3 regions of the Streptomyces sp. NPDC088116 genome follow, and region 1 is predicted to be linked to each of the others. Evidence: predicted binding sites of a transcription regulator. Region 1 holds the regulator's gene; each other region holds the start of a gene.
What was found. The regulator HrcA, encoded in region 1, represses chaperone genes, less so after heat shock. The targets are predictions, from matches to a motif close to TTNGCACTCNGNNNNNCNGAGTGCNAA.

Region 1 (10,305 bases):
GTACGGTCCGGCCCGCGGCCGAGCCACAGCTGCTGCTCGGGGTGGTCGAGCAGGTCGCGTACGAGAGCAGCACGTTCGACATGGAGCCCGGCGACACCCTGCTCTGCGTCACCGACGGCGTCACGGAGCGCCGCTCCGGCCCGCGGATGCTCGACGACGGCGACGGCCTCGCGCGGGCCCTGGCGGGGTGCGTGGGGCTGACGGCGCAGGGCGTCGCGGAGCGCATACGGAGCGCTGTGCACGAGTTCGCCGAGACACCGCCGGGGGACGATCTCGCGCTGCTGGTGTTCCAGGCCGAGTAGCCGCGGCGGCAGGGGCCCGTACCGCGCCGCACGGGCCCCTCCCGTACGCCGTCCACCGTCGGCGTACGAGGACACCCACGGCGTACGGGACACTGGGGGCATGCCTTCCGCACTGCCCGACGGTGACCCCATGCCCGAGACCGGGGCCCTGCCCCGGCACGCCCTGACGGGTGCGGCGGACCGGTCTCTCGGCTTCTACCTGCACGTTCCGTACTGCGCGACCCGCTGCGGCTACTGCGACTTCAACACGTACACGGCCACCGAGCTGCGCGGTTCGGGCGGTGTGCTGGCCTCCCGCGACAACTACGCGCAGACCCTGGCCGACGAGATCCGGCTGGCCAGGAAGGTGCTGGGCGACGACCCGAGGCAGGTCCGTACGGTCTTCGTCGGCGGCGGCACCCCGACGCTGCTGGCCGCCGCCGATCTCGTACGGATGCTGGGGACGATCCGCGACGAGTTCGGGCTGGCGGACGACGCCGAGATCACCACCGAGGCGAATCCGGAATCCGTGGATCCGGCCTATCTGGCGACCCTGCGGGCGGGCGGCTTCAACCGGATCTCCTTCGGGATGCAGAGCGCGAAGCAGCATGTGCTGAAGGTGCTGGACCGTACGCACACCCCCGGCCGGCCCGAGGCATGCGTCGCGGAGGCCCGCGCGGCCGGCTTCGATCATGTGAACCTCGATCTGATCTACGGCACGCCGGGGGAGACCGACACCGACTGGCGCGAGACGCTCGCGGCGGCGGTGGGCGCGGGGCCCGACCACGTCTCGGCGTACGCGCTGATCGTGGAGGAGGGCACCCAGCTGGCCCGGCGCATCCGGCGCGGCGAGGTCCCGATGACGGACGACGACGAGCACGCGGACCGGTACCTGATCGCGGACTCGGTGCTCGGGGAGGCGGGCTTCGCCTGGTACGAGGTGTCCAACTGGGCCACCTCGGAGGCCGCCCGCTGCCTGCACAACGAGCTGTACTGGCGCGGCGCGGACTGGTGGGGCGCGGGCCCCGGCGCCCACAGCCACGTCGGCGGGGTCCGCTGGTGGAACGTCAAACACCCCGGTGCGTACGCCTCGGCCCTGGCGGAGGGCCGCTCACCGGGCGCGGGCCGCGAGATCCTCTCGGCGGAGGACCGCCGGGTGGAACGCGTCCTGCTGGAGCTGCGCCTGTCCGACGGCTGCGAGCTGTCCCTGCTGGCCCCGGCGGGCCTCACGGCGGCCCGGCGAGCGGTCGGGGACGGCCTGCTGGCCCCGGAGCCCTTCGAGGCGGGCCGGGCGGTGCTGACACTGCGGGGACGGCTGCTGGCGGACGCGGTGGTCAGGGACCTGGTGGACTGAGCACTCGGCGGGTGAATCCCGGCTGATCGCGGGTGCGTCTGCCTGGGCTGTTCCTAAGCTGCCGCCGACGGAACGGAAGCGGAGGCTCACCGAGCCGACCGGCAGTGGTGAGGAGGCCGGCTACCAGGTGGAGCGGACCACCAAGTTCGGTGACCCCGTCCCCTGGACATGCTCGGGGTCGAACTGGACACGGCCGAATTCCAGACCCTCCCCCCGGTCAGTTGGCGCCGCCGACGGTGACGAAGTCGATCAACTCCTCCACCCTGCCCAGCAGTTCGGGCCGCAGGTCCTTGTAGGAGCGGACCTGCGACAGGATGTCCTGCCACGCCGCCCCCGTGTTCTCCGGCCAGCCCAGCGCGCGGCACACGCCCGTCTTCCAGTCCTCGCCCCTCGGGACCGACGGCCACGCCTCGATACCCACCGAGGACGGCTTCACCGCCTCCCACACGTCGATGTACGGGTGGCCCACCACCAGGACGTCCGGGCCCGTCACCTGCGCCGCGATGCGGAACTCCTTCGAGCCCGGCACCAGATGGTCGACCAGGACGCCCAGCCGGGCGTCCGGCCCGGGGGCGAACTCGGCGACGACGGCGGGGAGATCATCGATGCCGCCCAGGTACTCCACGACCACGCCCTCGATGCGCAGATCGTCGCCCCAGACCTTCTCGACCAGTTCCGCGTCGTGCCGGCCCTCGACGTAGATGCGGCCCGCCCGCGCCACCCGCGCGCGGGTCCCGGGGACGGCGACCGAGCCGGAGGCCGTACGCGCGGGCCGGACCGGGCCGCCCGCCGTCGGGCGGACCAGCGTCACCACGCGTCCCTCCAGCAGGAAGCCGCCCGCGATCAGCGGGAAGACCCGGTGCTTGCCGAAGCGGTCCTCCAGGGTGACCGTCGGACCCTCGGCGGTCTTCTCGCAGCGGATCACCGCACCGCAGAAGCCTGTTGACACCTCCTCGACCACCAGATCCGGCTCGGCGGGGATCTCGGGCGCGGGCGTGGACTTCTTCCACGGGGGCGTCAGATCGGGGCTGTAGCTGCGCATACGGAAGACGATAAGCGGACCGGGCCGGTACGGCTAAGAGGCCGCCCCACCCATGTGCCCAGCGTCTAAGCCCCGCCGAAACCCGCCGCCAGCGCGTCCCGTTGCGCCCGTACGAACGCCGCGTCCACCACCGCCCCGTGCCCCGGCACGTACAGCGCGTCCTCACCGCCCAGCGCCAGCAGCCGGTCCAGGGCCGCCGGCCAGCGCGCGGGCACCGCGTCGGGGCCCGCCTGGGGCTCGCCGGACTCCTCCACCAGATCGCCGCAGAAGACCACATCGGGGGAGCCGGGACCGACGCCCGGCACCAGCGCCGCCAGGTCGTGACCGGTGTGCCCCGGGCCGACGTCGGCCAACAGCACCTGACGGCCGCCCAGATCCACCGTCAGCTCCCCGGACACCGCGTGACGCGGCACGACCAGCAGGTCGACCGCCTCGGCGGCCCGCGCGGCATCGACACCTTCCCGTACGGCGTCCTCGTACAGCGCCGACCGCCCGGCGCCGCCCGCAGCCAGCAGTTCCGCCGTGCCCACCGCCGCGTACACCTCGACCCCGGAGAACGCCGCCGTGCCCAGCACATGGTCGAAGTGCGGGTGGCTCAGTGCGACATGTGTCACTCGGCGGCCGCCGAGCAGCGACTGGGCCGCCGTCCGGATCGCGGCGCCCTCGCGGACCGTCGAGCCGGTGTCGTACAGGAGGGCCGCCCCATCCCCCGTCACCAGCCCGGCCGTCGCGTCCCACCTGGGCAGTCGTCGCCGGCCCACCCCCGGGCTCAACCGTTCCCACCCGCACTCTTCCCAACGGAGGTTCATACGAGGACGCTATCCGCAACGACCAGCGTGATCGCGTGCGAAACGGGCAGGCTGATCGCAGCCGACCCGCTTGATCACCGGTGATCGTGAAGCGTGGTCGGCCGCCCTTGCCCGGGGCGTACCCGACGGCCGTACACTGGCCGGGGGAAGCGCTGGCACTCACGGAGAGCGAGTGCCAGAGCGAGGGCCGGACCGGGATCGACGACAGCTGGAGGTGTGCGCGGTGCTCAGCGAACGCAGACTCGAGGTGCTGCGCGCGATCGTCCAGGACTACGTCGGCACCGAGGAGCCCGTCGGCTCCAAGGCGCTCACCGAGCGGCACAAGCTCGGTGTCTCCCCGGCCACCGTCCGCAACGACATGGCGGTGCTGGAGGACGAGGGCTTCATCGCCCAGCCGCACACCAGCGCCGGGCGCATCCCGACCGACAAGGGCTACCGGCTCTTCGTCGACCGGCTGGCCGGGGTCAAGCCCCTGTCGCCGCCGGAGCGCCGCGCCATCCAGAATTTCCTGGACGGTGCCGTGGACCTCGACGATGTCGTGGGGCGTACGGTCCGGTTGCTCGCGCAGCTCACCCGGCAGGTCGCGGTCGTCCAGTACCCCTCGCTGACCCGCTCGACGGTGCGGCATGTGGAGTTGCTGGCGCTCGCCCCCGCCCGGCTGATGCTCGTGTTGATCACGGACACCGGACGGGTCGAGCAACGGATGATCGACTGTCCCGCACCCTTCGGCGAGACCTCGCTCGCGGATCTCCGGGCCCGGCTCAACAGCCGGATCGTCGGACGCCGTTTCGCGGACGTCCCGCCGCTGGTGCAGGACCTTCCCGATTCCTTCGAGCTGGAGGACCGGGGCACCGTGACAGCGGTGCTCGCGACACTGCTCGAAACCCTGGTCGAGGAGACCGAGGAGCGGCTGATGATCGGCGGTACCGCCAACATCACCCGCTTCGGACACGATTTCCCTCTGACCATCCGGCCGGTGCTGGAGGCACTTGAGGAGCATGTGGTGCTCCTCAAGCTCCTCGGTGAGGCCAAGGACCCGGGCATGACCGTACGAATCGGGCACGAGAACGCCCATGAGGGACTCAACTCCACGTCCGTCGTCGCGGTCGGCTACGGTTCGGGCGACGAGGCAGTCGCCAAACTCGGCGTGGTCGGACCGACCCGCATGGACTACCCCGGAACGATGGGAGCGGTACGCGCAGTGGCACGTTACGTCGGACAGATCCTGGCGGAGTCGTAAGTGGCCACGGACTACTACGCCGTTCTCGGCGTGCGCCGCGACGCATCCCAGGATGAGATCAAGAAGGCATTCCGGCGGCTCGCACGCGAGCTGCATCCGGATGTGAATCCCGATCCGAAGACGCAAGAGCGCTTCAAGGAGATCAACGCCGCCTACGAGGTGTTGTCGGACCCGCAGAAGAAACAGGTCTACGACCTCGGCGGAGACCCGCTCTCCGGAGCCGGGGGCGGAGGCGGCGCGGGTGGCTTCGGCGCCGGTGGCTTCGGCAACTTCTCCGACATCATGGACGCGTTCTTCGGTACGGCCTCGCAGCGCGGCCCGCGGTCGCGGACGCGGCGCGGCCAGGACGCGATGATCCGGCTGGAGATCGACCTCAACGAGGCGGCCTTCGGTACGACCAAGGACATCCAGGTCGACACGGCCGTTGTCTGTACGACCTGTTCGGGCGAGGGAGCCGCTCCCGGCACCTCGGCGCAGACCTGCGACATGTGCCGCGGCCGTGGCGAGGTCTCGCAGGTCACCCGGTCCTTCCTGGGCCAGGTCATGACCTCGCGGCCGTGCCCGCAGTGCCAGGGCTTCGGTACGGTCGTACCGACGCCGTGCCCCGAGTGCGCGGGCGACGGCCGCATCCGGTCGCGTCGTACGCTCACGGTCAAGATCCCGGCGGGCGTCGACAACGGCACCCGCATCCAGCTCGCCGGCGAGGGCGAGGTCGGCCCCGGCGGCGGTCCCGCCGGTGACCTGTACGTCGAGATCCACGAGGTGCAGCACAGCACCTTCCAGCGGCGCGGCGACGACCTGCACTGCACGGTGACCATTCCGATGACGGCGGCCTCACTGGGCACGAAGTGCCCGCTGGAGACGCTGGACGGGGTGGAGGAGATCGACGTACGGCCCGGTACGCAGTCGGGTCAGTCGATCCCGCTGCACGGCCGTGGCATCACACATCTGCGAGGCGGCGGCCGGGGCGACCTGATCGTGCACGTCGAGGTGATGACGCCGTCGAAGCTGGATCCGGAGCAGGAGAGGCTGCTGCGGGAGCTGGCGAAGCTGCGCGGTGAGGAGCGGCCCACGGGGCAGTTCCAGCCGGGGCAGCAGGGTCTGTTCTCGCGGTTGAAGGACGCGTTCAACGGGCGGTAGGCCGCTCGTGGCCGGGCGGCGCGTTCGCGGGCGGCCCGTCGAGTGGGGCAGCCGCGTACGGGACGGGCGTCCAGGGGCCGGATTCGGCCACTGCGACGCCCGTGCGTGTCGCCCCGCGTACGCCGTGTTCCCCGGCGCATGCCATACGTGGCACCGATTCGGACCTCTCACCAAGGACATGGCACGATGCCTCCATGTCCTCCGCACTGACCGATCTTTGCCGGTATCCGATCGTGCAGGCCCCCATGGCGGGCGGCGCATCCTGCCCTCTGCTGGCCGCTGCCGTCTCCGAGGCCGGGGGTCTCGGGTTCCTCGCCGCCGGATACAAGACCGCGGACGGCATGTACGAAGAGATCAAACAGCTGCGCGGGCTCACCGGCCGGCCGTTCGGCGTCAATCTCTTCATGCCGCAGGCCCACTACGCCGACAACGCGGCCGTCGAGGTCTACCGGAACCAGCTCGCCGGTGAGGCGACCTGGTACGAGACACCGCTCGGCGACCCCGAGGCCGGCCGGGACGACGGCTACGAGGCCAAGCTGGCCATACTGCTCGACGACCCGGTGCCGGTGGTCTCCTTCACCTTCGGATGCCCGACCCGGACGGTTCTCGACGCGTTCGCCCACGCCGGCACCTTCACCGTGGTCACGGTGACCACCCCCGAGGAAGCCCAGACCGCGCAGTGGTCCGGCGCCGACGCGGTGTGTGTGCAGGGCATCGAGGCCGGTGGCCACCAGGGCACGCACCGCGACGACCCGGCCACCGACGGTGCGGGCATCGGGCTGCTCTCGCTGGTGTCCCAGGTCAGAGAGACCGTGCAGATCCCGGTCATCGCCGCCGGCGGGCTGATGCGCGGCGGGCAGATCGCGGCGGTGCTCGCGGCGGGCGCGGACGCGGGACAGCTCGGTACGGCGTTCCTGGTGTGCCCCGAGTCCGGGGCGAACGCGCTGCACAAGCAGGCCATGACCAACCCGCTGTTCGTACGGACCGAACTGACCCGGGCCTTCTCGGGCCGCCCCGCCCGCGGCCTCGTCAACCGCTTCATGCGCGAGCACGGCCCGTACGCCCCGCCCGCCTACCCCGAGGTCCACCACCTCACCTCCGGACTGCGCAAGGCCGCGGCCAAGGTGGGAGACGCGCAGGGCATGGCGCTCTGGGCGGGACAGGGCCACCGGATGGCGCGCGACCTGCCGGCCGGCCGGCTCGTCGAGGTCCTCTCGGGCGAACTCGACGCGACCCGGGCGTCGTTCATGCCGGGCCTCGGCAGCACCTCGTGACCGCTCCGGTCTTCGTCGTGGGCGACGGTGGGCCGGGTGCCCTGACGGTGGGCACGGTCACGCTCGACGGCCCCGAAGGGCGGCACGCCGTCTCCGTACGGAGGTTGCGCGTCGGCGAGGAGGTCGTGCTGACGGACGGCGCGGGCACCGGCGCGTACGGAACGGTCGCGGCGGTCGAGGGCAAGGACCGGCTGGTCGTCGAGGTCACGGAGGTGCGGACCGAGGAGGAGCCCTCGCCCCGGATCACCGTCGTCCAGGCCCTCCCCAAGGGCGACCGGGGGGAGTTGGCCGTCGAGACGATGACCGAGACCGGTGTCGACGCGATCGTGCCGTGGCAGGCCGCGCGTTGCGTCACCCAGTGGAAGGGCGACCGGGGCGCCAAGTCCCTGGCCAAATGGCGGGCCACGGCCCGGGAGGCGGGCAAGCAGTCGCGACGGCTCCGCTTCCCCGAGGTCATGGACGCGCTCTCGGCCAAGCAGGTCGCCGCGCTGCTCGCGGACGCGGACTTCGCGGCCGTACTGCACGAGGAGGGCAGCGAACCGCTGGCCACCGCGGCGCTGCCCGCAAAGGGCCGGATCGTGCTGGTCGTGGGCCCCGAAGGGGGCGTGTCCCCGGAGGAGTTGGCGGTTTTCGAGGCTGCGTGCGCCAAGCCGTACCGGCTCGGCCGCAGCGTACTGCGCACCTCCACCGCCGGGACGGCGGCGACGGCCCTGCTGCTCGGCCGCACGGGCCGCTGGTCCTGACCGCCCGGCCCCGGGGAGCGCCGCGGTGATGCCCTCGGCGGGCAGGTGACGCCCTCGACGGACAGCGACCACCGGTCCGGATACCATGCGTCCGTACCGAACTGATCACCAGCAGCGTCGAGGAGGCCAGGACCATGGCGGGAGAACCACAGGCCGACTGCCTGTTCTGCAAGATCGTCTCGGGGGACGTGCCGGCCACCCTCGTACGCGAGACCGACACCACCGTCGCCTTCCAGGACATCAATCCGCAGGCCCCGACCCACATCCTGGTCATCCCGCGCGTGCACTACGCGGACGCCGGGTCCCTCGCCGCCGCCGAGCCGCAGATCGCCGCCGACGTGCTGCGTGAGGCCGCCGAGGTCGCCGCCCAGGAGAAGGCCGACGCCACCGGCTACCGCATCGTGTTCAACACCGGCGCGGGCGCCGGCCAGACCGTCTTCCACGCGCACGCCCACGTACTGGGCGGACGCGGCCTCAACTGGCCTCCCGGATAAGAGCCTTGTCCGTACGCGAGCTGGTGGTGCTCGGCACCGCCAGCCAGGTGCCCACCCGCCATCGCAACCACAACGGCTATCTGCTGCGCTGGGACGGCGAGGGCCTGCTCTTCGATCCCGGCGAGGGCACCCAGCGCCAGATGCTGCGCGCCGGGGTCGCCGCGCACGACATCAACCGGATCTGTGTCACGCACTTCCACGGCGATCACTCGCTGGGGCTGGCCGGGGTCATCCAGCGCATCAACCTCGACCAGGTGCCGCACCCGGTCACCGCGCACTACCCGGCGAGCGGACAGCGCTTCTTCGAGCGGCTGCGGTACGCGACGGCCTACCGCGAGTCCGTCGCGCTGACCGAGGCGCCGGTGACCGGCGACGGCATCCTCGCGCGCACGGCCGCGTACACCCTGGACGCGCACAAGCTCTCGCACCCCGTCGAGTCCTACGGCTACCGCCTCACCGAGCCCGACGGACACCGGATGCTGCCCGCGCGGCTGGCCGCGCACGGCATCGCGGGCCCGGACGTCGGCCGGCTCCAGCGCGAGGGCGTGCTGAACGGCGTCACGCTGGACGAGGTCAGCGAGACGCGCCGGGGCCAGCGGTTCGCGTTCGTCATGGACACCCGGCTCTGCGACGGCGTGCACGCGCTGGCCGAGGGCTGCGACATGCTCGTCATCGAGTCGACCTTCCTGGACGAGGACGAGCGGCTGGCCACCGACCACGGTCACCTCACCGCGGGCCAGGCGGCGCGCGTGGCACGGGAGGCGGGCGTACGGCATCTGGTGCTGACGCACTTCTCGCAGCGGTACGGCGATCCGGACGAGTTCGAGCGGCAGGCCCGCGCGGCCGGCTTCGAGGGCGAACTGACGGTCGCCGCCGACCTCGTACGAGTGCCGCTGCCCAAACGGTCCCCCTGAGGCCGCTCCCCGCGACCGGCCCCCGGGCCACCTGGGGCGGCGCGGCGGCGACGGCGGGACGGCGGCGGGCGGACCTCGCGCGCGTCCGCCGCGCCGCGTCCGATCGTGCAGACTGTCCGGATCTGCACACGATCGGGGAGCCCGCCGTGATCACATCCAACGGAGACACGTACGACCACACCGCCCATGTCGATCCGTTGAGCGCCCTGCGCGCACCGGACGACCCGGAGTGCGATGTCTATCTCACGGGCACGGTCTTCCTCGACATCATCTTCACCGGCCTCGCCAGCGCGCCCGTACGCGGCACCGAGTCCTGGGCCCGGGGGATGGGGTCGAGCCCAGGCGGCATCGCCAACATGGCCACCGCGCTGGCCCGCCTCGGACTGCGCACCTCGCTCTCCGCCGCCTTCGGCGACGACCACTACGGCGAGTACTGCTGGGACGCGCTGGAGCACGGCGAGGGCATCGACCTGTCCCGGTCCCGTACGGTCGCCGGCTGGCACTCGCCCGTCACCGTCTCCATGGCGTACGAAGGCGAACGGACCATGGTCTCGCACGGCCACGAGGCCCCGCCGCCCGAAGGAGCCCTGCCGGAGTGCCCGCCACGCGCGCGTGCCGCCGTCGCCGCGCTCACGCCCGGCCGCCGTGACGAGTGGATCGCCCATGCCGCCCGGCACGGGGCACGGATCTTCGCCGATGTCGGCTGGGACGACACGGGCCGCTGGGACCTGTCGGGACTGGCCGATCTGGAGCACTGCGAGGCCTTCCTGCCCAACGCCGAGGAGGCGATGCGCTACACCCGCACCGACTGCCCGCGGGCCGCGGCGCGGCTGCTCGCCGAGCGGGTGCCGGTCGCCGTCGTCACGCTGGGCGCGGAGGGCGCGTACGCCGTGGACGGTGCCACCGGCGAGACCGCAGCGGTCCCGGCGATCGCGGTGGAGGCCCTCGATCCGACGGGCGCGGGCGATGTCTTCGTGGCCGGTTTCGTCACCGGTACGCTCGCGGGCTGGCCGC
Region 2 (10,305 bases), on a different contig from region 1:
GAGGCCATGTGCCGAAACCTAGCCCGTCCGGGAAACGCTCAAACGTACGGGCGCTGCCCGGTGCGCGTGAGTCCGCCCATACGGCGCCGGGCCCGCGCCCGAGCAGTGGCGTACTCCCTACGCCGCGCGCCCGGCCGTGTACTCCGCGATCTCCCTCACCGGCGGCCGTTCCTCCGTGTCCACGGAATGCGTACGCGGTACGAAACCGTCCTCGCCCCGCTCGAACTGCGTCAACACCGGACGTATCAAGTGCCCACGGGACAACCGGAGTTGAGCCGTACGGTAGATCGCCGCGGCCATCCGCCCCAGCGCCCGGTCGTCCTGGTGGCGGTGGACCCGTACGCCCACGTCGACCTGCGCCATCGCGTCCAGCCCCACCGTGTGCAGCGTGTCCACCAGCAGCCCCAGCTCCACGCCGTAGCCGACGGGGAACGGCAGCCGCTCCAGCAGCGAGCGCCGAGCCGCGTACTCCCCGCCCAGGGGCTGTACGAAGCCGGCCAGCTGCGGCCAGTGCAGATTGAGCAGAGGCCGTGCCATCAGCTCGGTCACCCGCCCGCCCTGCCCGTTCGCAACCCCCGCGGAACCCGGAGAACCCGGAGAACCCGGAGAACCCGGAGAACCCGGAGAACCCGGAGAACCCGAGGAAGCGGGGGAACCCGGCCCGCCCAGCGGCCGGTCGTACATCGCCTTCACGAAGTGCACGTCCTGATCCGTGAGCAGCGGCCCCACGATCCCGGACACGAAGTCCGGCGAGAACCGCTTCAGATCGGCATCCACGAAGCACACGATGTCACCGCTCGTCACCAGCAGCGACCGCCACAGCACCTCGCCCTTGCCCGGGAGCGCGGGCAGCCGGGGCAGGATGCCGTCCCGGTGCACCACCCGCGCGCCCGCCGCCCCGGCGACCTCGGACGTACGGTCGGTGGAACCCGAATCGATCACTACCAGTTCATCGACGAGCGCCACCCTCTCCATCAGCTCGCGCCGGATGACGGAGACGATCTCGCCAACCGTTTCCTCCTCGTTCAGCGCAGGCAGCACCACGCTCACCGTGGTGCCGCGCGCGGCTTTCGCCGCCAGAAGCCGGTCGAGCGTACGGTCAGCCGCTGACCAGGAACGCCTGGTCAGCCAGTGCTCCACCTCTTCCAGCACGATCGAAACTCCCTGAGCGTGTGCCATGAACGTGATCCATCTCGCGGTGCGGACGACTAGCTCCACCCTCCGCCCCTTCGGTTACAGTCTTGAACAACGCGTATGACCACCGCATGCCGGGGTCATCACGCCAAAAACGCATCGGATCCAGGTTCCGGTGCCATAGCGCTCATCCAGAGGGACTGAGGGAACGGCCCGTTGAAGTCCCGGCAACCCTCCCGCCGACCATGCAGAGGTCACGGTGGGGAAGGTGCCAATTCCGTCTTGTGGCGAAGTACGTCGCGAGGAAGATGAGGAGAAAGGGCCTCGCCTCCATGGCTGTGCAGACTGTCCCCAACGACAACACCGACGCGAACAACGAAGCGTCCGTCGATCTCGGACCCGCCGCCGCCCTCTCGTGCCGCGAATGCGGAGAGCGTTTCGACCTCGGTCCCATTTTCGCCTGCGCCAGCTGTTTCGGGCCGCTCGAAGTCGCGTACGACCTGCCGAGCGGCAGCCCCGAAGAGCTGAAGAAGCGCATCGCGGAGGGCCCGGACAACATCTGGCGCTACGCCCCGCTGCTGCCCGTACCGGCCGATGTGGCCACGAAGCCGAACATCAACCCCGGCTTCACCAAGCTCGTCAAGGCCGACAACCTGGCCCGTGAGCTGGGTGTCACCGGTTCCCTGCACATCAAGGACGACTCCGGCAACCCGACGCACTCCTTCAAGGACCGCGTCGTCGCCATCGCCGTCGAAGCCGCCCGCGTCTTCGGCTTCACCACGCTCTCCTGCTCCTCCACGGGCAACCTGGCCGGCGCCGTCGGCGCCGCCGCCGCCCGTGCCGGCTTCCGCTCCTGCGTGTTCATCCCGCACGACCTGGAGCAGGGCAAGGTCGTCATGGCCGCCGTCTACGGCGGTGAGCTGGTCGGCATCGAGGGCAACTACGACGACGTGAACCGGTTCTGCTCCGAGCTCATCGGCGACCCGCTGGGCGAGGGCTGGGGCTTCGTCAACGTCAACCTCCGCCCGTACTACGGCGAGGGCTCCAAGACCCTCGCGTACGAGATCTGCGAGCAGCTCGGCTGGCAGCTGCCGGACCAGCTGGTCATCCCGATCGCCTCCGGATCGCAGCTGACGAAGATCGACAAGGGTCTTCAGGAGCTGATCAAGCTGGGCCTGGTCGAGGACAAGCCGTACAAGATCTTCGGCGCGCAGGCCGAGGGCTGCTCCCCGGTGTCCACCGCCTTCAAGGCGGGCCACGATGTCGTACGGCCGCAGAAGCCGGCCACCATCGCCAAGTCCCTGGCGATCGGCAACCCGGCCGACGGCCCGTACGTCCTGGACATCGCCCGCCGCACCGGCGGCGCGGTCGAGGACGTCGACGACGAGCAGATCGTGGACGCGATCAAGCTGCTGGCGCGCACCGAGGGGATCTTCGCGGAGACGGCGGGCGGTGTGACCGTCGGCGTGACGAAGAAGCTGATCGAAGCCGGTCTGCTCGACCCGACGCTGACGACCGTGGTCCTCAACACCGGCGACGGGCTCAAGACGCTGGACGCCGTGGCACCGACGACCGGGCCTTCGGCGACCATCCGCCCGAGCCTGGACGCGTTCCGCGCCGCCGGTCTGGCCCACTGAGCGCCGGCGCCGTTCGCCGCCGGCCACCTTCGTGGCCGCGCCCCCGCACTCGCACCTCGTACTGAAGAAAGGCCCCACCATGAGCGTCAAGGTCCGCATCCCCACCATCCTCCGTACGTACACCGGTGGCCAGGCCGAGGTCGCGGCCGAGGGCGCGACCCTCTCCGAGGTCATCCAGTCCCTGGAGAAGGACCACCCCGGCATCGCCGCCCGCGTCCTGGACGACCAGGGCAAGCTGCGCCGCTTCGTGAACGTGTACGTCAACGACGACGACGTCCGCTTCGAGCAGGGCCTGGAGACCGCCACCCCGGACGGCGCCGGCGTCTCGATCATCCCGGCGGTCGCCGGAGGCTGACCCGACGCCTCCTGGCGCGGTGTCGCACCACCGGAATGGCCCTCTCCGCACGAGAAGCGGAGGGGGCCATTCTGAATGGTTGAGCACGGTAGAGTATGGGAACGCCCCCATTTTTCTCGCCCCGAGCGCAATCGAGAACGCGACAACATCGGGGTGAAGTCCTGGTGCCCTTTGTGCCGTACGTGCACTTTGCCCGGCCCGACTTGCCCCGGAACGCAGTGAATTGATCACTATGCGTGTTCAGCCATGCCCGGATTTCTCGTCCGATTGACCTGTTGCAGAGGGCAGTTGGGCGGATACATTCAGCCGCGGTCGACGCGTTACGGCGCGAAGTGTGGCCCTCCCGAGGGCCAGTACTAGGGGAGTTAGGCATGGCTCAGGGCACCGTCAAGTGGTTCAACGCGGAGAAGGGCTACGGCTTCATCGCGGTAGACGGTGGTGCGGATGTTTTCGTCCACTACAGCGCGATTCAGATGGACGGCTACCGCACCCTTGAAGAAGGTCAGCGAGTGGAGTTCGAGATCTCGCAGGGCCAGAAGGGTCCGCAGGCGGACATGGTCAAGCTCGCCGTCTGATCCCGGCGCGATCGGCCACCGACGCACTCACGCCGAGGGGTCCGTATCCCAGCACATGGGGTACGGACCCCTCGTGCGTTCCCGTCCCGGTTCCCGGCCCCGCGTGCCGAGCCCCCGCGCCCCAACGATGCCTCTGCGAGGCGCTTGCGCCCACCCGTCGCCCGGCCACCACCCCTCGACGATGCCTCTGCGAGGCGCTTGCACTCTCGGGGGTCGAGTGCTAATTATTGGTTAGCACTCTGCAAGTGAGAGTGACAACTTAAGGACCGGGTCGGTGAGGCCCGAAGAGCCGGTGGAGCAAGGAACCACAGGCTCTCAGGCCGTCCGTCGCGGGCGCCAGCGCGGTCCGGAGCAATCCTTCCCCAAGCTCTCAGCTCAACTCGAGCAGGGGAGACCCCATCTGTCCGGGAGGACCACTTCACATGGCCAAGATCATCGCGTTCGACGAGGAGGCACGGCGCGGTCTCGAGCGCGGGATGAACCAGCTCGCCGACGCCGTCAAGGTCACCCTTGGTCCCAAGGGGCGCAACGTCGTCCTTGAGAAGAAGTGGGGCGCCCCCACGATCACCAACGATGGTGTTTCCATCGCCAAGGAGATCGAGCTCGAGGACCCGTACGAGAAGATCGGCGCCGAGCTGGTCAAGGAAGTCGCCAAGAAGACGGACGACGTCGCCGGCGACGGTACGACCACCGCGACCGTGCTCGCCCAGGCTCTCGTCCGTGAGGGCCTGCGCAACGTGGCCGCCGGCGCCAACCCGATGGCCCTCAAGCGCGGCATCGAGAAGGCCGTCGAGGCCGTCTCCGGCGCCCTGCTGGAGCAGGCCAAGGACGTGGAGACCAAGGAGCAGATCGCTTCGACCGCCTCCATCTCCGCCGCCGACACCCAGATCGGCGAGCTCATCGCCGAGGCGATGGACAAGGTCGGCAAGGAAGGCGTCATCACCGTCGAGGAGTCCCAGACCTTCGGTCTGGAGCTGGAGCTCACCGAGGGTATGCGCTTCGACAAGGGCTACATCTCGGCGTACTTCGCCACCGACATGGAGCGTATGGAGGCGTCCCTGGACGACCCGTACATCCTGATCGTCAACTCCAAGATCGGCAACGTGAAGGACCTCCTTCCGCTGCTGGAGAAGGTCATGCAGTCGGGCAAGCCCCTGCTGATCATCGCGGAGGACGTCGAGGGCGAGGCGCTGTCGACCCTGGTCGTCAACAAGATCCGTGGCACCTTCAAGTCCGTCGCCGTCAAGGCCCCGGGCTTCGGTGACCGCCGCAAGGCCATGCTCAACGACATCGCCATCCTCACCGGTGGCACGGTCATCTCCGAGGAGGTCGGCCTCAAGCTCGAGAACGCCGGCCTGGACCTGCTGGGCCGCGCCCGCAAGGTCGTCATCACCAAGGACGAGACCACCATCGTCGACGGTGCCGGTGACAGCGACCAGGTCGCCGGTCGCGTGAACCAGATCCGCGCCGAGATCGAGAACAGCGACTCGGACTACGACCGCGAGAAGCTCCAGGAGCGCCTCGCGAAGCTGGCCGGCGGCGTGGCCGTCATCAAGGCCGGTGCCGCGACCGAGGTCGAGCTGAAGGAGCGCAAGCACCGCATCGAGGACGCGGTGCGCAACGCCAAGGCCGCCGTCGAGGAGGGCATCGTCGCCGGTGGTGGCGTGGCTCTGCTCCAGGCGTCCTCGGTCTTCGAGAAGCTGGAGCTCGAAGGCGACGAGGCCACCGGTGCGCAGGCCGTCAAGCTCGCGCTGGAGGCCCCGCTCAAGCAGATCGCCGTCAACGGTGGTCTTGAGGGCGGCGTCGTCGTGGAGAAGGTCCGCAACCTGACGGTCGGTCACGGCCTGAACGCTGCGACCGGCGAGTACGTCGACATGATCGCCGAGGGCATCATCGACCCCGCGAAGGTGACCCGTTCCGCTCTGCAGAACGCGGCCTCCATCGCGGCGCTGTTCCTCACCACCGAGGCTGTTATCGCCGACAAGCCGGAGAAGGCCGGCGCGGCCCCGGCCGGCGGCGGCATGCCGGGCGGTGACATGGACTTCTGAGCCTGACGGCTCGGACCTGGTCCATGGTCTGAAGTGACCGAGGGCGGTACCCCTGTTACGGGGGTGCCGCCTTCGGGCGTTTCGGCGGCTTCGTCAGCGGGTGTAGTCCTTGAGCTTCTCGGTTTCCAGGGTGATCAGGACCGGGTCCGGGAGCTTGACCGTGGCGCCGAGCGCATGCAAGGTGCGGCTCTCGTATACGCCTTCTCGCGGATCGCTGTACAGCACGAGTTCTTCCGTGTCGCGGTCGATGAGCAGCTCCGGACGCTGCCGCATGCACTGCGTCAACAGCCACATGATCATGGCCTTATGGAGCTGGTCAGACATGGGCTTGACCTCGACCCTTCCATTGATGAACTCGAACTTCACCGTCTCGGGGGCTGTACGGGCGACCTGCTCGAAGTCCTCGGTGGACATTTGGGCGCGCCGAGCAGTGCTGGGGGACTGAACGGTCATACGCGAGTCCTTTCGGGTGGGCGGACAACGGGGCGGACGGCCGCGCGGGCCTCGGCGGCCAGGGTGCGGACCTGGGTGGGTGGGAGTGCGGTGGTACGGGGTGCGGGGGCCGGTTCGCCACGGCAGGGGGCGCACTCGCCGTCCAGAAGTGCCTCGGGGCGCCCGGGGACGCCGCACTTCGCGCACTCCAGGACGCGCAGCGCCGGGCGGGGGACGCGGATCGGCTCGGGCGGGAGCTTGGACGTCAGCCGGGAGCGGGCGAGCGAGGCCGCGTGGTGGACGGGGACGGGGAGTCCGGCGGTGAGGGCGTTCAGGACGTCCTTCTCGGTGGCGCCCCGCTCGAACCAGGCGGCGGCCAGCGGCTCCAGGGCCACGCAGTCGGCGGCGGACAGCGACATGGCGGGCACGCTGCGGCCGAGCGCGGCGAGCAGGATGAAGGCGCGGGAGCGGGTGGGGGCCGGGGCTTGTGTTGGCGGCCGAGGTGACGGGGCGGTCCCGTCCGGCACCGTGCCTGAACTCCCGTCCCGTACGTCGCCCGCGCTCTCGTCCGGGACGGCGCCCGAAGTGAACGCCGCCCACCAGTCGTTGCCGCGCGCGGTCCGGGAGAACCACGTCCGTGTCACCCAGAGCGCGCTGCCCGAGCCGGTCAAGTGCTCTCTGCCGCGCCGCAGATGACCGGCGGTCTGGATGTGGCGCAGGGCGGTACGCAGGGCGCACTGGCCGTACGGGAGCAGTTTGGCGAGGGCCTTCACCGACATGTCCGTACCGTCCGGAAGCCGGTCGATGAACGCGGCGACGGCCGCCTCGCGGGGCGGAAGGTGCGCGAAATCGGTTGCTGTACGGGGCAGTTGGCCGGGTGTCGAACGCTTGCCGTAGCCGGGGCTGGCCATCGGGTGGGACATCGGCGGAGGTACGTGCGCGGGGCGCGGGGCGGCACTAGGCTGGGTGACAGCCATGGGATCGCCTTTCGTGTAGGCGTTGATCTTGTTGGTCAGGCCCTCGCAGGTGTTTGGCGCACCGGCGGGGGCTGATTTGTTGCGCGGGCTTGCTCGAACCCTGGTTTCTGGTTCTCGTCCCGTGGGCACGCTAGAGCGTCGCAACCCTGCGTGGCAAGCCGGTCACGAAAAGTCAACAGCCGGGGCAGGGAGGGTGGGTGGGTTGAAACCCTCCTACCGATCCTCACAAAGAGGGCTCGGAGCGCGGGGCTTGAGCCCCGGGGGTCCGACGGGCGGGGCGATGGCCCCACATCCGGTGCACCAACGTCCGGTTCCCCGTGCGTTCGACCACTCCCGTGTCGTGATGGCCGTCGCGGCGGCCGAATAGTCCAGTGGGTTCGGCGACACGGCCTTGAGGGTCGATTCAGCAGGTATGTTCACCGTCGGTAATGGTGAAGTGACAATCTGAAGGAGTGGTCATGGGCCTGCCCGTCATTGGCGGTTTGCTCGACAGTGTGGTCGGGATCTTGCTTGGTGCGGTAGCCGGTATCGCGCCCCAGGTCGCGGCTCTCTTGGCCGGCCTGTAGTCGCCAGTGTTGTGTCTCCGCATGCTGTGGCCTTCCTCGGTGTGACACGAGAAAGGCTCCGGAGGGAAAGCCGCCCTCCCGCTTCGGGTCGCCGGTGATCCAGCGGTCCCCGCACCGGTCCGAGAGCCCGTCCCTCAGCGTCGGGCGTGGCCGTCGAGCCAGTGCGTGATCGTGGAGGCCGTGGGGAGACCCGCGTCCTCCAGCATCAGGTCATGGCCGACGTCCGGTACGAGCACGGGAGTTACCCCGTACAGGCTCGCGACACTCCGTGTGTCGTGAACCGGCGTGTGGTCCTTCTCGGGGCCGACGACCAGTACCGGACAGTGGATGGAACCCGTGTCGATGTGGATCGTCCCCGAGCTGTAGTCGTTGACCACGGTGGGGGACTCAGGGCTCAGGCGGGCCATGACGGTGTCGAGATCCGCTTCGGATATGTGCTGGAACCACTGCTCACGCGCCTCTTCGCGGGTGATGGTCACCGGCCGGTCCGTCGGGAACGACGTCGAGCGCATCGGCCCCAGCTGGCCGGGCCCGACGGATGAGACCAGCACCAGCGCGGCGAGCGGGTGCCGCTCCGCCACGAGCTGTGCGACCAGGCCTCCCATGCTGTGGCCGAGCAGGACGGCCGGCGGGGCCGCGTGGTCCAGGACGGTCAGTACGTCGGTCGCGTAGTCCTCGGGCGTACGGGCGAGATACTCCGCGTCGGCCAGGGTACGGGAGCCGGTGTGGTTCGGCAGGGACATGGCGAGCGCCGTCCAGCCCGACTCCGCGAACATCGGCATCCACCGTTCGAAGGCCCACCAGCCGTGCAGCGAGCCGGGCACCAGGACTATTCGGCCTTGCTCCTCGATCACCGCGGGGTCGCGCACCTCGCGGACCAGCAGCCCGTCCACGTCGTGATCAGTCCACTCCAGTGCCACCGCGCCTCCGGCCTCCGTGTCCCGTGACTGCGTGTCCTTGTGACTCTGTGTCCTCATGTCGCTGTTCTCCGTACGGATATACGGATGTACGGATACGGCCCTCTCCTCTTCCACCATCGTCCTGCGGGCGGAGGGGCGCCACCTCGCCCGTTTCCTCCGGACATCCTGTGGCCCCGGCCGCACAATCCTCAAGGAGAAGGCGAGTAGTCGCCAGCTTCCCGAATGGTCACCAGTCGACCGGGAGGGTCAGCGGCGATTTGCTCGGGGATTCGTCGTCCCAGGTGGGTGGTTGTTCTTTGGTGAGGTGGAGGTGGGGGTAGCGGTCGAGGAGTGCTTCGAGTCCTACGGTGAGTTCGGCGCGTGCGAGGTGTGAGCCGGGGCAGTTGTGGGCTCCTCGGCCGAAGGCGAGGTGGTTGTTGCCTGTGCGGTTGAGGTCGAGCCGGTCGGCGTGGGGGAATGTGGTGTCGTCGCGGTTGGCGGAGGCGATCACGGGGAGTACGGCCTCGCCCGCGCGGATCGTCCGGCCGTGCAACTCGATGTCCTCGACGGCCTGAAGGAGTACGACTCCGTTCATCACCGGTATGTGGCGCAGGAGTTCTTCGACGGCGGCCGGCATGAGGGCGCGGTCGTCGCGCAGCCGGGCGTACCGTCCTGGCTTGGTCAGCAGGGTCACCACGGCGTTGCCCAGGAACATCGTGCTGGTCCGGTACCCGGCGACGAGCATGGAGAGTCCGAAGCTCAGCACGCTCTCTTCGCGCAGAGCGTCAGGTTCACACTCACGGACCAGCTTGGTGAGCATGTCGTCGCCCGGCTCGCGCAGCTTGCGGTCCAACAGCGCGCGGACGTACTCGCGTAGCCGGTGGGTGACCTCGCGTCCCTCTTCCAGTGTGACCAGGGCGCCGAGGGCGGCGTCCGCCATGGGCAGGAAGTATTCGCGGTCCTCGTAGGGGATGCCCACCAGCTCGCACATCACCAGGAGCGGGAAGGGTTCGAGATATCCGCCGACCAGCTCGCCCGGCCGGCCGCCGTCGGCGAACGCGTCCAGCAGGCGGTCGGCGGCCTGCCGGATGCGTGGCAGCCGGCGCTGGATGGTCCGGACGCTGAACGGCTCGGCCAGGGCTTTGCGCAGTGCCATGTGCTGGGGGCCGTTCAGCTCCATCATGGTGGTGAGGGCGGGGCCCTGGTCGGTGGGTTCGTCGGGTCGGGGTGGCCAGTCGTTGATGGTCGGTCTGGTGAGCCGGGGGTCCGCGAGCAGGTCCCGGACGTCGCCGTACTGGGTGACGTACCAGGCGGTGGCGCCCATCGGGAGCCGGACCCTGGCCACCGGGCACTCGCGGCGCAGCCGCTCGTATTCCTCGGGCGGTCCCATGCTTCCCGGGGGCGGGACGGGCATGTCGATCACGGGTTCTGGCGGTTCGACGAGGGGAACCGGCGGCTCTCCGGGCAGTTGTCGGGTACCGCTCACGGCGGGGTCCGGTCGCGGTCCTTCGCCGCTGGACCCGGTGGCCGGGTTCACCAGCTGACCGGGAGGGTCAGCGGTGACTTGGTCAGGGATTCGTCGTCCCAGGTGGGTGGTTGTTCTTTGGTGAGGTGGAGGTGGGGGTAGCGGTCGAGGAGTGCTTCGAGTCCTACGGTGAGTTCGGCGCGTGCGAGGTGTGAGC
Region 3 (10,305 bases), on a different contig from region 1:
GCGCTGCTCCGGGAGCGCGCGGACCGGATCGGACAGGCCTGAGAGCCCCAGGGCCCTCAGCGCTCCTTCGGGGACGGCGGCCCGCCCGGGGCCGGCGCCGGGTTCGCGTCGTCCGCGGGGCCTCCCGGGGGCCTCAGCAGGTGTTCGATGTGGTCGAAGCGGTTGTGCAGGGCGCGCATCTCGTCGGAGACGTCCGCCTCTCCCTTTCGCCCGGCGTGTTCGACGGCCACGGCCAGTTGACGCATGTCGTGGGCGGCCCCGCCTACGAACCAGGTGGCGATGGACGCGGTGACGATGCTGAACACCGCGATCCCGACGAGCATCACCACCGACGCGATGACGCGCCCCGGTGCCGTCACGGGATAGAGGTCCCCGTAACCGACGGTGGTGGCGGTCTCGATGGACCACCACAGGGCAAGGGGGAAGGACGTGATGGTCGCGCGGGGCGCCGACGCCTCGAACGGGACGATGATCCACGAGCCGACCAGGAGAACCAGCACGACGGCCAGCGTGGCCCACACGGCGGCCCGCACGTGGAGCCGCTGCCAGCGTGCGTTGCCGAGCAGCCTTTTCAGCAGGTACGCGAAGGACAGCGGCGGCATGGGGGTACCTCGCTCGGGAGCGGCATCAGGTCGGACGGGTCAGGATCTGGCCGGTGTCGGGCCGGACAGCTGACTCGGCTGCCTCGAAGCTACGCGCGGCCCGGCGGTCGGGGGCGTCCGACACACAGCCGCCCGCCCGCGGCCGTACGTCCACATGGCCTCACGCCGGCGAGTCCAGCGGAGTCGATGCCAGGGAACCGAGCAGGCGCAGGGATTCGGCCGACGGGGAGTCCGGTTCGACGGTGAAGAGATTGACCATCTGGTCGGGGTCCTCGGGGAAGACGAGGGTTTCGCCGTGGAACACCATGGCCCCGACGTCCGGGTGGTGCACATGCTTGACGCAGTGCGTGGCGAAGTGCACGTCGTACCCGGCCCACCAGCGGCGGAAGTCGGCGTCCCGGACGGACAACTCGCCGATCAGTTCGGCCAGTCGGGGATCGTGCGGGAAACGGCCGCTGTAACGGCGCAGATTCGCGACGCTGTCCGCCGCCATCGACTCCCACTCCTCGAAACGTTCGCGCGCGGTGGGATCCAGGAAGACATAGCGGGCGAAGTTGCGTTGGCGGGCGGGCAGCGCGTCGAAATCGGTGAGTACGGAGTGGGCCAGCCGGTTGGAGGCGAGGATGTCCATCCGGTGGCCGATGACGAACATCGGTATGTGCGCGAGGCTCGCCAGCAGGTTGACCAGTCCCGGCCGGATGCGCTGCGCGGCCGGTGCGCGGCGGCGGGACCGGGCGCGGGGCGGGCGGGCCAGGTCGAAGAGGTGGTCGCGTTCGGTCGGACTCAGGCGCAGGGCGCGGGCGACGGCGTCCAGGACGCTGTCGGAGATGTTGAGGTCACGGCCCTGCTCCAGGCGCGCGTAGTAGTCCGCGCTGACGCCCGCCAGGTACGCCACTTCCTCGCGCCGCAGACCGGGGACCCGGCGCGGCCCCGGATGAGGCTGAACCCCGGCCTGTTCGGGAGTGATCCGGGCACGCCGGGTACGGAGAAACTCCCGCAGTTCCCTGTTGTGCTCCATCCGTACGACTCTAGCCGGGCGGTACGCCCCGCCGGTCCGTACAAGGTAGGTCTGCCGGACCTGGGTGGATCAGGGCGCGGCCGAGCCGGTGCGGGGGTGGCGCGCGGTGGTTGGCTGGACGCTCCGGCACATCGAGGAAGACGGCGATGACGGGCGGGGCCGGAACGGTTCTCGGGTGATGCCTTCGGCCGTGACCAGGCCGTCGTAGGGGCCATCTAGGGCATCGCGGTCGAAGGCGCCACACCCGCCCAGGTGGCGCCGGTCCGGCTCCGTTCCCTGGGGGAGCGGTTCGGGCTGCCGGTGGTGTCGATCCCGGTACGCGGCGGGCCGCGCGTGTCGACGAGAACATCGGGTCGCCGGCGGTCACGCTCGACGCGGAGCCCGGAGCGGGTGTCGGACACCCGGGAAGCCCGCGCGTAACGCACCACGTACGACGCACCACGTACGACGCACGACGTAGCACGTACGACAGCCGAGAAACGAAGAGGAAGAGGGAGAACAGCACATGAGTGGACGCCTGGACGGAACGGTCGCGCTGGTCACCGGCGCGAGCAGCGGTATCGGCGAGGCTGCGGCCCTCTCGCTCGCCGCCGAGGGCGCGGTGGTCGCGGTGGTGGCGCGGCGCAAGGACCGGCTCGACGATCTCGTGACCCGTATCCAGGACGCGGGCGGCCGCGCACACGCCTTCGGCGTGGACATCACGGCACCCGGCGAGGCGGAAGCGCTGGTCGCCCGGGTCGTGGAGGCGCTCGGCAGGCTGGACACCGTCGTCAACAACGCGGGCGTGATGCTGCTCGGGCCCGCCCTGGACACCCCCTTCGAGGAGTGGCAGCGGATGGTCGACCTCAACCTGTCGGCGCTGCTGCGGGTCACCCACGCCGCGCTGCCGCACCTGGTCACGGCCGCCGACACCGGACAGCGCGGGGTCGCCGACCTGGTGAACATCAGCTCGGTCGCCGGGCGGACGGCCAGCGCCGGTGCGGCGGTCTACAACCTGACGAAGTTCGGGGTCACGGCGATGAGCGAGGCACTGCGCCAGGAACTCACGGGCCGGCACGTACGGGTGAGCGCGGTGGAGCCGGGCGCGGTGATCACCGAGCTGACGGATCACATCCGGGACGGGGTGCGGGAGGGCACAGAGGCCTGGTACGCCGGGATGGAGAGCTTGCGCGCGGAGGACATCGCGGACGCGATCCACTACATCGTGACCCGCCCGCGCCGGATGGCGGTCAACGAGATGCTGATCCGGCCCACGGAACAGGTCTGAGGCGAGGGCCCCGGTCCGTGCCCCCGGTCCGTGCCCCCGGTCCGTGTCCCCAGCCGCGGGCGTAGTCCGGCCACGAACCGGGGCCACGACCACCTCGTGGGCCTGCCGACGTGGCCGGATAACCTCGTCCGCATGTCTCGCCGTGGTCAGCTCCCTCCGCCCCCGCCGCCCGTACACCTGCGCGCGTGGCCGGACCGTGACGCGCTGCTCGCCGACCGGCACGGAGTACTCGCGGACCTGGGCGGGCGGAGCCTCGGGACCGGTGCGCTGGCGCTGTTCTGGCTGCTGGTCGCGGGTGCGCAGCTGGGCTGGGCGCTGATCGGAGGCGCTCTGACCTCGGTCAACGGCGGGTTCGATCCGATCGCCGCCGTTCTCGTCGCGGTGCTCGCGACGCTCGGTCTCGGCATCATGCTGGGCGCCGGGATCCTCCTCGGGATCCAGGTCCGCAGGCAGCGCGTGATGCGCGGCCTGATGGACCGGTGGGCGGAGCTGGAGAGCGACCCGGCGGGCGACGCGCGCTTCCGGATGGCGGGTCCGAGCCTGTGGTGGCTGCTCACGTCGTTCGCGGCGTGTGCGGTGGGCCTGTGGATCGCCCTGGTCGTGCCGGCCACGGCCGAGGCGGGCGAGGACACCTATATGGACGTCGTGTACGGGATGGGGGCGGGGACCCTCCTCTGGATCGCCGGGCTGCTCGGCGGGGCGCGGGCGGTGGAGCACTACCGGTGGGCGGTGCGGCTGGTCGTACCGGCGCGGGGGATTTCCGCGAAGTAGCGCCGTCCGCCCGAAGGGCGTGGCCACCGCTGTACCACCCCACCGGACCGGTGCTCATACGCACCGCTAATCTCTGCCCAATGATCAGCCGCGCCCCGCTGCCGCCCCCTCCACCGCCGGAGGAAATCCGTTCCTGGCCCGACCACGAGGCACTGCTCGCCGACCGCGCCGAGGCCATGGTGGCACTGACCCGGCGCGGGCTCGGGTTCGGCCGGCTGCTCTTCCTCTGGCTGACGGGCCTGGTCGCCGTGGTCGGCTGGGCGGCGGCCGGACTGGCGATACAGAGCTTCGAACAGGGCGGCCTCGGTTATCTGACCGGGCTGGTGACGCTGGCCCTCGCGGCGGTCCTCCTGGTGCCGGCGGGGGTGGGAATCGGTTTCTGGCTGAGCCGGGGCCGTACCGTACGGCAGCGGCTCGACGCCTGGGCCGAACTCGCTCCCGGTGCCATGACCGACGTACGAGTACGAGCGCATGGACGCTGCGTGACCTGGCTGCTGCCGTCCGTACTGCTGTGTGCGGTGGCCCTGTGGTCGGTGTTCCGGGCGGTGACGGGGGCCGGCCCCGGAGCCGGGGTCGGTCCGGACGCCGGTGCGGGGGCGGGATCCGGGGCGGGATCCGGTGCCTGGCTCGGCTCGGCGACCGTGGGTGAGATGGCGTACGCGCTGGGCTGGATGGCCACGTTCCTGGCGACCGGTGTGCTGGGCATCGTCCAGGCGGTCCGGCATCAGCGCTGGTCCGAGCGGTTGCTGAGCCCGGTCCGGGTCCGCGGGGGCGGGGGCGCTCATCGCTGACGCCGTATCCACCGCCTCCGTCCTATCCTGAAGAGGGAACGCGTGCGCCATTCAGGTGTAAGGGGCGGCGGATGGAATGGCTTTGGTGGATTTTCATCTTCTTCATCGTGGGCGGCTTCAGCTGGATGGTCGACACGGGCCGGACAGCGCTGCGGACCCGTCACGAGCGGCGAATCGAGCGCCTCAAGCTGGCGGAGAAGGAACGGCTCGCCCTTGAGGAGGCCCACAAGCCTCCGGAGGCGGTCTGCGGCTGCTCGCACCACTTGGCGAAGCACGACCGGCGGGGCAAGTGCCACGAGGACGTGGAGACGCCGACGCAGTGGGACGGGAACAAGAAACCGCTGCGGTACGAACTCCGGCAGTGCAACTGCCAGCAGTACGTCGGACCGCAGCCGCTGTCGCAGATCTACGCGGATGAGCTGACGGACCTGGACTGACGGCAGGCGGAGGGCGGGTCGCCGCGTTCCGCGCCGGGCCCGTCGACCGGGCGTCGCGCGATGCGCGCGGGACACCCTGTCGGCCACGCCCTGCCGGCGCCGGACGCCTCGCGCCGCCAACGCGCCTCGATACGGTCGACGGTCGCGTCCATACGCCGTACCTGCCCGTCCAGGCGGCGCCGCATGTCGTCGAGATCACCGGCGGGACGCGCCAGTTCGTCCGCCGATACGTCAAGATCCGCCCGGTCCACCATGATTGCCCGACGCGAGTCGCACCGCGGCGGGGCGCCCGATCAGCATCGTCGGGGCCCCGGCGACCCGGGTGAGGAAGACGGTCGCCGCGTTCGGGCCCTTGAGCTTCATCCGGCGGCGCAGCTCCTCCGGCTCCACGGCGGAACCGCGTTTCTTCACCGTCAGGACACCGACCTCGCGTTCGCGCAGCAGGGCCTTCAACTTCTTCAGATTGAAGGGGAGTTCGTCGGTGATCTCGTAGGCGGTGGCATACGGGGTGGGGCGCAGTTCGTCGGCGGTGATGTACGCGATCGTCTCGTCGATCAGCCCGCCGGCCAGCTCTTCGGCGACCTCGGCGACCAGATGGGCGCGGATGACGGCGCCGTCCGGCTCGTACAGGAAGCGGCCGGTCCGGCGGACGGGCGGGTCGGGCAGGCCACGGCCGGCGAGGGTGGCGGCGGAGGGGAGGAGGGTGGCGCGGCGGGTGCCGGGGACAACGGCGTTCTCCGGATTCCGCAAGCCGTCCCGCGGGCGGTTTCGCGGGTCCTCCGTCCGGTCCTGGGCCTGGCCCCGGTCCTGCTTCGGGTCCCGGTCCTGGTCCCGGTCCCGGTCCCGGTCCTGGTCCCGGTCCCGGTCCCGGTCCCGGTCCCGGTCTCCGTCGTGCCAGAGGACGGCCTCCTTGACATCACCGCCGTCCGAGATCCACTCGGCCTCGAAGTCGTCCGGGATCAGCTCGTGCGGAATGCCGGGCGCGATCTTGACCGCGCCCAGACCTGCCCGGCGTACGGCGTCGATCGCCCAGGACAGCGGCGGTGAGTACGCCTCCGGATCGAAGATCCTGCCTCGGCCGCCACGCCGGGCGGGGTCGATGAACAGGGCCCGGGGGCCGGGGGCCCCGCACTCCGGGCCGCGCTCCGGGTCGTACTCCCGTACATCCGCGCAGGTCACGGTCATGGGCGGGCTGTCAGGGGCCAGTGTGCGCACATTGGCCAGGGCGATCTCGCAGGTCAGCGGGTCGAGATCGACGGCGGATACGGCGAAGCCCGCGCGGGCCAGTTCGATCGCGTCGCCGCCGATACCGCAGCAGAGGTCCGTGACGCTCACCGCCGGTCCTGAGCCCGGTCCCGCGTCCGGTCCTGAGCGCCCCTGTACGGAGCCTGTTCCCGAGTCCGGCCCGGAGCCGGGACCCGGCGGGGTGGGCGCGATGGCGCGGAACCGGGCGGCCCGGTAGGCGGCGACGGTGCTCCGGGTGGCCTGCTCGACGCCGTTCGGCGTGAAGTACATGCGATACGCGTCCGCCGCGCCGAACTTCGCCACTCCGCGCTGGCGCAGTCGCGCCTGCGCCAGCGCCGCCGAGACCAGTTCGGCCGGGTGCTCGCGGCGCAGCCGGGTGGCGAGGGTGAGTTCCTGGGCCGGGTCGTGGTCACGCAGCTCGGCGAGGAGCGCCTGGCCCTCGGCGGAGAGCAGCGGTTCGAGGTGGGGGGAGGGGGAGCGGTCGGTCACCCGGCCCATTGTGGGCCAGCCGGGGGATGGTGCGCGTCGGACGGCGGTGTCGTCCCGGAGAGCGGGCTGTGCGCTGACAGGATGCGGCGCCATGCAACTAGTACGACAAAAGGAAGAAATGATGACAAAGGTGACGGTGCTGCGGGGCAGGCCCGGCCGCACCGTCCTGGCCGTGCTGCTGGCCGCCGCCCTCGGCTCCGGATGTGCTGCGGAGACCGGCGAACCGGCCGCGTCCGGGACGGGGGCCGCGTCCGGGTCCGCCGAGCCCGGCAAATCCACAGCCGGACGGGAGGGGGTGGAGGGACATCAGGGGCATGAAGGGCAGGGGGGACGGTCCGGGAAACAGGGCAAGGAGGGGCACGGGGCACCGGAGGCGCACAAGCCCGGTTCGGCCGGGGCCCGCGCCGCGTACGCCGAGGAAGTGCGCCGCACGCAGGCCGCGCGCGCCGTCGCGGCCAAGAAGTGGGGGCTCACCGCCACACCTCTCGCCGCGCCCCCGCCGCCCGCCGTCAAGCCGGAGATCACCACACGCGACGGCTTCGAGGTCGAGGGCGGCGATGAGCTGCCACCGATCTTCACCACCGTTCCCGTCAAGGACAAGGTCGTCTTCCTGACGATCGACGACGGCGCGGAGAAGGACCCCGAGTTGCTGCGGATGATGAGCGAACTGAAGCTCCCGTACACCGCGTTCCTCAGCGACTACGTCATCAACGACAACTACGGCTACTTCAAGCAGATGCAGGACCGTGGTGTCACGCTGAACAATCACACCCTCAACCACCCCTATATGCCCGGCCTTTCGTACGACGAGCAGAAGCAGGAGATCTGCGGCCAGCAGGACAAGCTGGCGAAGCGGTACGGCAAGCGCCCCGTGCTCTTCCGCCCGCCGTACGGCAACTACAACGCCGACACACTGCGCGCCGCGAAGGCGTGCGGCATCAAGGCCGCGCCGATCTGGGCGTCCGAGGCGTTCCCCGACCACATGGAGTGGCGTGAGTGGGACCGGGACATGCATCCGGGCGACATCATCCTCACGCACTTCCGGGGGCGCGAGGACTGGAAGGGCACCATGCCCGACATGATCCGGCACGTGATGAAGGTGATCACGGACAAGGGGTACTCCGTGGCCAAGCTGGAGGACTACGTATGAGACCCGCGCACCGGCTGCTGGCCGGAGTGCTGGCAGCCGGTGCGTTCCTCACCGCCGGCTGCGCGCAGTCGGTGGACCCCATCGAACGGCTCGGCCGCAAGGCGGCGCAAGGAATGAGCCCGCACGCGCCACCCCGGCCCCCGCACGCCCCGGTCGCACCCCCTCACGCGCCACCCCGGCCCCCGCGCACCCCGGCTCCGCCCCCGCACGCACCGGCCCTCCCCGCACCGGCCCTGCGCGCCCCCGCCCCGGCCCCGGCCTCCGTCCTCGCTCCCGTACCGCCCTCGGCCCGTGCGAACACGCGCGGGCCCCACAGACGCGCGCGCCCCGCCCGCCGCGTGCTCCCGTGGCGTCCGCCCGCCCGTGCTCATGGCGCTCGCGCGCCGCTCCCGTACGGAACCCTCGGCTCCCGCGCCGCGTTCCCGTAGCGGGAACGAACCGCCGCATCGGCATCGAAACGAGCCGCCACACCGGCGATAATTGGCACTCCGCTTGACCGAGTGCTAATCGCGGTCATAGTGTCAGGCCTGGCACTCCCCACTGGAGAGTGCCAAATGCGCGACTGGCAGATCCGGCACCCGCGACGACGGATCGAACTGGTCGCCACCCTCAGACAGTTAACCCCGTGAGATCTCCGAAGGGGGAGGTCGGATCGTGACGACCGCCAGCACCAAGGTTGCCATCAAGCCGCTCGAGGACCGCATTGTGGTCCAGCCGCTCGACGCCGAGCAGACCACGGCCTCTGGCCTGGTCATCCCGGACACCGCCAAGGAGAAGCCCCAGGAGGGCGTCGTCCTTGCCGTGGGCCCGGGTCGTTTCGAGAACGGCGAGCGGCTTCCGCTCGACGTTTCCGTCGGCGACGTCGTTCTGTACAGCAAGTACGGCGGCACCGAAGTCAAGTACAGCGGCGAGGAGTACCTCGTCCTCTCGGCTCGCGACGTGCTCGCGATCATCGAGAAGTAGGGCGGAGGCCCGGGGCGCACCCCGGGACACTCCGCACCCATAGTTTGCTTTTGGACTGCGCCCCTGGCCCCCCTGCGATAGCCGGGCGGACAGGGGCGCATTTCATTTGAGCGATCGCGACCGCCAGGTACGGCCGATGATCGCAACGAGAGGACACAGAAGCTCCCATGGCGAAGATCCTGAAGTTCGACGAGGACGCCCGTCGCGCCCTCGAGCGCGGCGTCAACAAGCTTGCCGACACGGTGAAGGTGACGATCGGCCCCAAGGGCCGCAACGTCGTCATCGACAAGAAGTTCGGCGCCCCGACCATCACCAACGACGGTGTCACGATCGCCCGCGAGGTCGAGCTCGACGACCCGTACGAGAACCTGGGCGCCCAGCTGGTGAAGGAGGTGGCGACCAAGACCAACGACATCGCGGGTGACGGCACCACCACCGCCACCGTGCTGGCCCAGGCGCTGGTCCGCGAGGGCCTGCGCAACGTCGCCGCGGGTGCCTCCCCGGCCGCCCTGAAGAAGGGCATCGACGCCGCGGTCAAGGCCGTGTCCGAGGAGCTCCTCGCGACCGCCCGCCCGATCGACGACAAGTCCGACATCGCCGCCGTGGCCGCGCTCTCCGCGCAGGACCAGCAGGTCGGCGAGCTCATCGCCGAGGCGATGGACAAGGTCGGCAAGGACGGTGTCATCACCGTCGAGGAGTCCAACACCTTCGGTCTGGAGCTGGACTTCACCGAGGGCATGGCCTTCGACAAGGGCTACCTGTCCCCGTACATGGTGTCCGACCAGGAGCGTATGGAGGCCGTCCTCGACGACCCGTACATCCTGATCCACCAGGGCAAGATCGGCTCCATCCAGGACCTGCTCCCGCTGCTGGAGAAGGTCATCCAGTCGGGTGGCTCCAAGCCGCTGCTGATCATCGCCGAGGACGTCGAGGGCGAGGCGCTCTCCACTCTCGTCGTCAACAAGATCCGTGGCACCTTCAACGCGGTCGCGGTGAAGGCTCCCGGCTTCGGTGACCGCCGCAAGGCCATGCTCGGCGACATCGCCACCCTCACGGGCGCGACCGTCATCGCCGAGGAGGTCGGCCTCAAGCTCGACCAGGCCGGTCTGGACGTGCTGGGCTCCGCCCGCCGCGTCACCATCACCAAGGACGACACGACCATCGTCGACGGCGGCGGCAACTCCGCCGACGTCACCGGCCGCGTCAACCAGATCAAGGCCGAGATCGAGTCCACGGACTCCGACTGGGACCGCGAGAAGCTCCAGGAGCGCCTCGCGAAGCTGGCCGGCGGCGTGTGCGTGATCCGGGTCGGCGCCGCCACCGAGGTGGAGCTGAAGGAGAAGAAGCACCGCCTTGAGGACGCCATCTCCGCGACCCGCGCCGCGGTCGAGGAGGGCATCGTCTCCGGTGGTGGCTCCGCTCTGGTGCACGCCGCCAAGGTGCTCGAGGGCAACCTCGGCAAGGAGGGCGACGAGGCCACCGGTGTCGCGGTCGTCCGCCGCGCCGTTGTCGAGCCGCTGCGCTGGATCGCCGAGAACGCCGGCCTCGAGGGCTACGTCATCACCTCGAAGG

Region 2: groL (chaperonin GroEL) is a predicted target of HrcA. The motif match lies at 3,933-3,959, and genes of this name have one in related genera.
Region 3: groES (co-chaperone GroES) is a predicted target of HrcA. The motif match lies at 8,251-8,277, and genes of this name have one in related genera.

The regions. Positions count from the first base shown of each region.
Region 1 is NZ_JBIUTF010000002.1:565,718-576,022, forward strand. Features, by position in the region: gene ACIOJD_RS08785 (SpoIIE family protein phosphatase) at 1-302, shown strand, start outside; gene hemW (radical SAM family heme chaperone HemW) at 403-1,635, shown strand; gene ACIOJD_RS08795 (DUF3097 domain-containing protein) at 1,853-2,677, opposite strand; gene ACIOJD_RS08800 (MBL fold metallo-hydrolase) at 2,743-3,486, opposite strand; gene hrcA (heat-inducible transcriptional repressor HrcA) at 3,710-4,726, shown strand; gene dnaJ (molecular chaperone DnaJ) at 4,727-5,866, shown strand; gene ACIOJD_RS08815 (nitronate monooxygenase) at 6,061-7,140, shown strand; gene ACIOJD_RS08820 (16S rRNA (uracil(1498)-N(3))-methyltransferase) at 7,137-7,883, shown strand; gene ACIOJD_RS08825 (histidine triad nucleotide-binding protein) at 8,018-8,377, shown strand; gene ACIOJD_RS08830 (ribonuclease Z) at 8,383-9,291, shown strand; gene ACIOJD_RS08835 (carbohydrate kinase family protein) at 9,438-10,305, shown strand, end outside.
Region 2 is NZ_JBIUTF010000007.1:46,283-56,587, forward strand. Features, by position in the region: gene ACIOJD_RS26485 (trehalose-6-phosphate synthase) at 1-8, opposite strand, end outside; gene ACIOJD_RS26490 (glucosyl-3-phosphoglycerate synthase) at 118-1,152, opposite strand; SAM riboswitch class I at 1,319-1,449, shown strand; gene thrC (threonine synthase) at 1,467-2,771, shown strand; gene ACIOJD_RS26500 (ubiquitin-like small modifier protein 1) at 2,851-3,126, shown strand; gene ACIOJD_RS26505 (cold-shock protein) at 3,498-3,701, shown strand; gene groL (chaperonin GroEL) at 4,124-5,749, shown strand; gene ACIOJD_RS26515 (hypothetical protein) at 5,843-6,202, opposite strand; gene ACIOJD_RS26520 (hypothetical protein) at 6,199-7,104, opposite strand; gene ACIOJD_RS26525 (alpha/beta fold hydrolase) at 7,859-8,701, opposite strand; gene ACIOJD_RS26530 (cytochrome P450) at 8,871-10,013, opposite strand; gene ACIOJD_RS26535 (cytochrome P450) at 10,157-10,305, opposite strand, start outside.
Region 3 is NZ_JBIUTF010000001.1:1,191,027-1,201,331, reverse strand. Features, by position in the region: gene ACIOJD_RS05240 (RNA polymerase sigma factor) at 1-42, shown strand, start outside; gene ACIOJD_RS05235 (potassium channel family protein) at 57-602, opposite strand; gene ACIOJD_RS05230 (helix-turn-helix transcriptional regulator) at 763-1,620, opposite strand; gene ACIOJD_RS05225 (SDR family NAD(P)-dependent oxidoreductase) at 2,126-2,887, shown strand; gene ACIOJD_RS05220 (hypothetical protein) at 3,020-3,658, shown strand; gene ACIOJD_RS05215 (hypothetical protein) at 3,739-4,449, shown strand; gene ACIOJD_RS05210 (hypothetical protein) at 4,521-4,886, shown strand; gene ACIOJD_RS05205 (hypothetical protein) at 4,856-5,140, opposite strand; gene ACIOJD_RS05200 (SAM-dependent methyltransferase) at 5,118-6,629, opposite strand; gene ACIOJD_RS05195 (polysaccharide deacetylase family protein) at 6,742-7,770, shown strand; gene ACIOJD_RS05190 (hypothetical protein) at 7,767-8,198, shown strand; gene groES (co-chaperone GroES) at 8,425-8,733, shown strand; gene groL (chaperonin GroEL) at 8,901-10,305, shown strand, end outside.